2 regions of the Bacillus sp. HSf4 genome follow, and region 2 is predicted to be linked to the other one. Evidence: predicted binding sites of a transcription regulator. Region 2 holds the regulator's gene; the other holds the start of a gene.

Region 1 (3,413 bases), 1.4 Mb from region 2:
AAGATGAGGAAGGGTTCTGGACGATCAGCGGACGGTCGGATGACGTCATCAATGTCGCCGGCAAAAGAATCGGTCCCGCGGAGATCGAATCGGTTTTGGTGGCGCATCCCGCCATCGCGGAAGCCGGAGTTATCGGCGTTCCCGATGATATGAAAGGGCAGGCTGTTGTATGCTTTGCCGTTCCCGCGAAAACAGAGCCGCCTTCTGAGACATTGAAGGAAGACTTGCTGGAGCTCGCATGCCGCGCGATCGGAAAAGCGGTCAAGCCGAAAGATGTTCATTTCGTCAGCGGACTGCCAAAGACGAGAAATGCAAAAGTAATGAGAAGACTGATACGTGCCGCCTATTTAAACGAGCCTTCGGGAGATTTGTCCGCCTTGGAAAACCCCGAAGTTTACGATGAAATCGCCCGGCTTTCGGAGCGAAAACTTCTATAGTATACTGATGGAGGCGCAAAAATAAAGAAGAAGGGTGATGGCCTTCTTCTTTATTTTGAGATAAGCGGGTCGCTGACTTACATTCGGACAATAACCGAACCGCCGCCGGACGTACATACACGGTTTTGCTGTTCCTCAATTGAGCGCAGGAGCTGGTTGTTGCTTTCCATCAGCTTAATCAGCATCCCCATTTGATCCTCCAGATGTTTTAACCTTTCTGTCATCTGTTGGGCAGATGGCTGACCCGGCGGGATTTGTGAGGCAGCAGGCGGATAGGGCGCTTCAGAATTCCATTTTGAATACATCGTGAATGTGCCTCCATCATCTAAACTGATATACCTTATCTTATGATCTGTAAAATGGCAGCGTTCGCCTAAAATCGGGACGAAAGGGATCCAAAAATGTACTTAACGATAAAAGAGACCGCAGAATATTTATCACTTCCAGAATCATATATCGAACAGCTCGTCAGACAAAGGAAAATCCGGGCGATCCATGACGGACAGCAATATTTGCTGAATAAAGAACAATTTCATACACATTTGGAGCAGATGGAAAAGTATAAGGAAATGGTTGAGGCGATTTTAAACGAACCGCTTCCGGAGGACCCGGATGTAAAAGATGAAGATTGATAATAAATATATTATGTAAACAAAGGTTTTTTCAGCATCTTCATTTGTGCATCTTTTGTCTCAGGGGAGGGGAATTGGATCACGAAGACACAATATAGGAAATGAAAGGAATGAAACAACCCTTTCAGATCAAGTTTTCTATGTTTTTCTTTCATTTCCGACACAATCGCGTTCATTTTTTGTTCAAAAAATGTTATCATTTAATAGTAAAATATACATTGTGTTTTAGATTGCAAGTTTTTGGTTTGTGCTTCAAAAGGACACCGCTGAAAACGCAAAACAAACACACCGGGGAGCGCTTTTTTCTGGACTTGTTTGTGCATAAATTCACAAACTGTAATTGGAAGGGCTTCCATCAAAAAACAGCACATCGCTTATTGTAAAGGAGAATTGGTTATGCCGGAAACAATCGATCAAACGAATGATCAAACAAACGAATCTGTAAGTCAAAGCCAACGCGATCTTATTGATCAACTGTTAAAACCTGAAGTGCAGGAATCTTTGACTGTCCTGGTCGACCAGCTTCCAAAGCTGACAGAACTGGTCAACATTTTGACGAAGTCTTACGATTTCGCCCAATCCGTGGCAACTGATGAAGTGTTGAAAAGCGACACTGTAGGTGCCATTACAGAAATTTTGGAGCCTGTGAAAGAAACGGCGAAAGAAATCGCGTCGACGGCCATTGAAGCAAAAGACCGCGCTGAGGAAAGCAACGAAGTCATCGGCCTGTTCGGTCTTCTGAGAATGCTCAAGGATCCGCAGGCGCAGAAGCTGTTCCGCTTTGCTCAAAGCTATCTGCAAATCATGTCAGAACGCGAAAAACAAAAATAACAACCTTCAGAATATATTTAGAATAAGGACGGAGGATTTACGATGTCAAAACATATTGTCATTTTAGGCGCTGGTTACGGCGGATTACTGTCCGCTTTAACAGTACGCAAACATTACAGTAAAGAAGAAGCAACAGTTACAGTGGTTAACCAATACCCAACACACCAAATCATCACAGAACTGCATCGCCTGGCAGCGGGCAACGTTTCTGAACAAGCGATCGCCATGCCGCTTACAAAGCTTTTCAAAGGAAAAGACATCGATCTTAAAATCGCGAAAGTCAATTCTTTCTCAGTCGACAAAAAAGAAGTCGCCCTTTCTGACGGCTCAACTTTAACGTATGATGCGCTTGTTGTCGGTCTTGGATCTGTCACAGCCTACTTCGGCATCCCTGGACTTGAAGAAAACAGCATGGTGCTGAAATCCGCAAACGATGCGAACAAAATCTTCAAGCATGTTGAAGAACGAGTGGCGGAATACGCCAAAACAAAAAATGAAGCTGATGCGACAATCTTAATCGGCGGCGGCGGACTGACCGGTGTTGAACTTGTCGGCGAACTGGCTGACATCATGCCGAACCTTGCCAAAAGCTACGGTGTAGATCCTAAAGAAATCAAGCTGAAATTAGTCGAAGCCGGTCCGAAAATCCTGCCTGTGCTTCCTGACGAGCTGATCGAACGCGCAACAAAAAGCCTTGAAAAACGCGGCGTTGAATTTTTAACAGGTCTTCCTGTCACAAATGTGGAAGGAAACGTCGTTGATTTGAAAGACGGTCAAAAAATCGTCACAAACACATTCGTCTGGACCGGCGGTGTTCAAGGTAATCCGCTTATCGGCGAATCAGGACTTGAAGTCAACCGCGGACGCGCGACTGTCAACGACTTCCTTCAATCTACATCCCACGAAGATGTATTTGTTGCAGGAGACAGTGCCGTTGTCTTTGGTCCGGATGGCCGTCCATACCCTCCGACAGCGCAAATCGCTTGGCAAATGGGCGAGCTGATCGGCTACAACTTATATGCATACTTAGAAAACAAATCAATGGAAACATTCAGCCCTGTAAACTCAGGGACGCTTGCAAGCCTTGGCCGCAAAGACGCGGTTGCCGTGATCGGCGCAAACAGCACGTCTCTTAAAGGCCTGCCTGCTTCATTGATGAAAGAAGCGAGCAATGTCCGTTACCTGAGCCATATTAAAGGTCTGTTCAGCTTAGCTTATTAATGTAAAGGAAGCGCTACTTATAGTTTAAACTATAAGTGGCGCTTTTTTCGCTTCAAATTTGACGGGTAAATGAAAATGTTGTGAAAACTATGACACAAAAAATGCCGCACAGATTTCACTGACGGGAAGGCCTTGATGATTTTTTTCAGGCAACATAGACATGTACCGAAAGAATAAGAACTAGGAGGTAAAACACATGAAAATGCTGAAAGTACCTGCTCCTCTTCATGAATTATTCGGCAAGAAAATTGCTGTATCTGAGTTATGTTTAACACTTTTGTTTGCCATGGGG
Region 2 (3,413 bases):
TTTAAGCAGAGTCGATTTGCCGATTCCGTTTGGTCCGACGAGCGCCACACTTTCACCGCGGGTAATGTGGAAATCGAGCGAGCGGAGAAGCGGGGGCTGATCCTGATAGCTGACGGTTAAATCCTGAACCCGCAGCACATCGTTTCCGCTTTGCCTTGAAATGTCAAAGCGAAAGGACGCCGACTTTTCATCACCCAGCGGTTTATCCATGACTTCCATCCGTTCAAGCTGCTTTCTTCTGCTCTGTGCGCGCTTTGTCGTTGAAGCCCTGGCTAAATTGCGGTCGACGAAGTCCTGCAGCTTGGCGATTTCATCCTGCTGTTTTTCATACAGCTTCGTTTCTTTTTCAAGATGCTCTGCCTTCAATTTAAGATAAGAGCTGTAGTTTCCGATATATTTTTTGCTCTGGGAGCGGGAAATCTCGTAAACTTGTGTGACAACTTTATCGAGAAAGTATCTGTCATGGGACACGATTAAAATCGCTCCGCTGTAGTTTTGCAAATATTGTTCAAGCCATGTCAGCGTGTCGATGTCCAAGTGGTTCGTCGGCTCATCGAGAATGAGGAGATCGGGCTTTGTCAAAAGCATTTTACCGAGAGCGAGCCGCGTTTTCTGTCCTCCGCTCAAGTCCTGAACGCGGGCGTTATCATCAAACCCGGCAAAACCAAGTCCGTGCATGATGGATCTGACTTCGGCTTCATATTGGTAGCCGCCCTTGTCTTTAAACTCCTGCTGCAGCCTGTCATAAGTTTTCATTAAAGAGTTCAGCTTGCCCGGATCAGCATGCGCCATTTGCTCTTCGATCGAACGCATCTCTTGTTCCATTTTCTTGAGAAATTCAAATACCGACAGCAGTTCTTCCTTAATCGTCAGCTTTGAATCAAGCCCTGAGTGCTGGTCCAGGTAGCCCATCGTTAAATCTTTCGGCTTGATGATTTCACCTTTTTCATATGACAGCTTTCCTGCGATGATTTTTAAGAAAGTCGATTTTCCGGCTCCGTTGCGTCCGACGATCGCAATCCTGTCCTTTGATCTGACTTCCAGCTTTATATTCGTTAAAATAGTATCAGCCCCAAACGATTTTGCGAGCTGATTGACTTGCAAGATCATCATGATATTTCACCTCTTGTCTGCTATTTTAAGTGTAGCCTATCAACCGGCAGTCAGCAAACAATTAAGTGAAGTCTGGAAGATTTTAACCAAAAGAAAAAGACAGAACGAAAAAAATAGTGTATGATCGTTATAAGGAGAGTTTTGATCATGAATGAATTTACACATTTTAATGAACAGGGCAGAGCGAGGATGGTTGACATCAGTGAAAAGGAAGCTACAGTCCGCACCGCAGTAGCCGTCTCAAGTGTGTCCATGAATAAAGAAGTACATGAAAAAATCAACAACCGGGAAATCGGGAAAGGCGATGTGCTGGCAGTGGCTCAGGTTGCCGGAATCATGGCGGCAAAACAAACTTCCGCCATCATCCCGATGTGCCACCCGATCGCGCTCAAGGGAGTTGATATTGCCTTTCGGTGGGAGGAAAAAGAACAGAAAAGCGTGCTGCATATTCAATCTAGAGTCAAGACGAGAGGGAGTACAGGTGTGGAAATGGAAGCGTTAACTTCCGCCTCCGTCTGTGCGTTGACCGTCTATGACATGTGCAAAGCGGCGGATAAGGGAATGGTGATAGGACCGACATGTCTTCTCGAAAAGACTGGCGGGAAAAACGGTGGCTACAAAAAGGAAAAAGCTGATGTAAACATGGAGGATCGTCTATGAACATGGATCATTCAAAAATTCCGCAAGCGACAGCAAAACGGCTGCCGTTATATTATCGTTTTCTAAAAAACCTTCATGCATCCGGAAAACAGCGTGTATCATCCGCTGAGCTGAGCGATGCCGTCAAGGTCGATTCCGCTACCATACGCAGGGATTTTTCCTACTTTGGCGCCCTCGGCAAAAAAGGTTACGGCTACAATGTCAATTATCTGTTGTCCTTTTTCAGAAAGACGCTTGATCAGGATGAAATGACAAACGTAACACTCATCGGTGTGGGGAATTTAGGGACAGCCTTTCTCCATTACAATTTCATCAAAAACAACAATACGAAAATTGCCATGGCTTTTGACATCAATGAGAATAAAATCGGCACCGAGGTGGGCGGCGTTCCGGTCTATGACTTAAACGCCCTTGAAGAACATATGACGGATGACATTCCCGTCGCCATCTTGACGGTTCCGGCCCAAGCCGCGCAATCCATCACAGACAGGCTGGTCGCGCTGGGCATTAAAGGGATTTTAAATTTTACGCCGGCTCGTTTGAATGTGCCGGACCACATTCGAATTCATCATATAGATTTGGCGGTTGAACTGCAGTCACTCGTGTATTTTCTGAAGCATTATTCAATGAATGACAAGTGAAAAACGGGAAGCTTAAAAGTAAAGGAAAGGGGGCAGGCATTGATGCCAATCGGTCCTGGAAGCTTTATTTTAATCGTCGTGGTGGCGCTTTTAGTATTCGGCCCGAAAAAACTTCCGGAGCTTGGAAGAGCGGCCGGAAATACGCTGCGGGAATTTAAAAATGCGACAAAAGGGTTGGCTGACGACGATACGGATAAAAAGAAGGAAGATCAGTAAGATAGGATGACATTTATGAAGGGAAAAGAAATGTCGCTGGTAGAACATATTACAGAACTTCGAAGACGACTCATGATGATTTTTTTCTTTTTTGTCGTTTTTGTTGCAGCAGGCTTTTTTTTGGCAAAGCCGCTGATCATTTATCTGCAGCAGACGGATGAAGCAAAGCTGCTCACGCTTAACGCGTTTAAGCTGACTGACCCTTTGTTTGTGTATGTGCAGTTTGCTTTCATCATCGGCGCTGTCTTGACTTCGCCGCTTCTTTTATATCATCTGTGGGCTTTTGTCAGCCCCGGGCTGTATCAAAAAGAGCGTAAAGTGACGCTCAGCTATATTCCGGTATCGATCATACTTTTTTTAGGCGGCATTGCCTTTTCTTACTTTATTTTATTTCCGTTTGTCGTCGATTTTATGACGAGGATCTCCGATGATTTGAACGTCAATCAGGTCATCGGAATTCATGAATATTTTCAGTTTTTGCTGCAATTAACGCTTCCTTTTGGCTTATTGTTTCAGATGCCTGTCGTGATCATGTTTATCACGAGGCTCGGTTTGGTGACGCCCATGTTTTTGTCCAGAATCAGAAAGTACGCCTATTTTGTTTTGTTTGTTATCGCGGCGCTCATCACACCGCCTGAAGTATTGTCTCATTTAATGGTTTCTGTGCCTTTATTGCTGCTTTATGAGCTCAGTATCGTGATTTCAAGAATCTCTTACAGACAGGCGCAAAAAACGATCATCCAGGAGGAAAACCAGGCGTTTTTGAAAGACCAGAGCAAATAA

The links. The regulator Rex, encoded in region 2, represses fermentation and respiration genes when NADH is low (regulators of the CRP and FNR family bind a similar motif). The targets are predictions, from matches to a motif close to TTGTGAAATATTTCACAA.
Region 1: P3X63_RS10915 (DUF1641 domain-containing protein) is a predicted target of Rex. The motif match lies at 1,385-1,402, and genes of this name have one in related genera.

The regions. Positions count from the first base shown of each region.
Region 1 covers NZ_CP120679.1:2,133,775-2,137,187, reverse strand. Annotated here, with positions in the region: gene P3X63_RS10930 (AMP-binding protein) at 1-437, shown strand, start outside; gene P3X63_RS10925 (hypothetical protein) at 515-742, opposite strand; gene P3X63_RS10920 (excisionase family DNA-binding protein) at 839-1,069, shown strand; gene P3X63_RS10915 (DUF1641 domain-containing protein) at 1,466-1,900, shown strand; gene P3X63_RS10910 (NAD(P)/FAD-dependent oxidoreductase) at 1,943-3,121, shown strand; gene P3X63_RS10905 (hypothetical protein) at 3,318-3,413, shown strand, end outside.
Region 2 covers NZ_CP120679.1:684,983-688,395, forward strand. Annotated here, with positions in the region: gene P3X63_RS03445 (ABC-F family ATP-binding cassette domain-containing protein) at 1-1,113, opposite strand, end outside; gene moaC (cyclic pyranopterin monophosphate synthase MoaC) at 1,261-1,773, shown strand; gene P3X63_RS03455 (redox-sensing transcriptional repressor Rex) at 1,770-2,414, shown strand; gene P3X63_RS03460 (twin-arginine translocase TatA/TatE family subunit) at 2,457-2,630, shown strand; gene tatC (twin-arginine translocase subunit TatC) at 2,637-3,413, shown strand.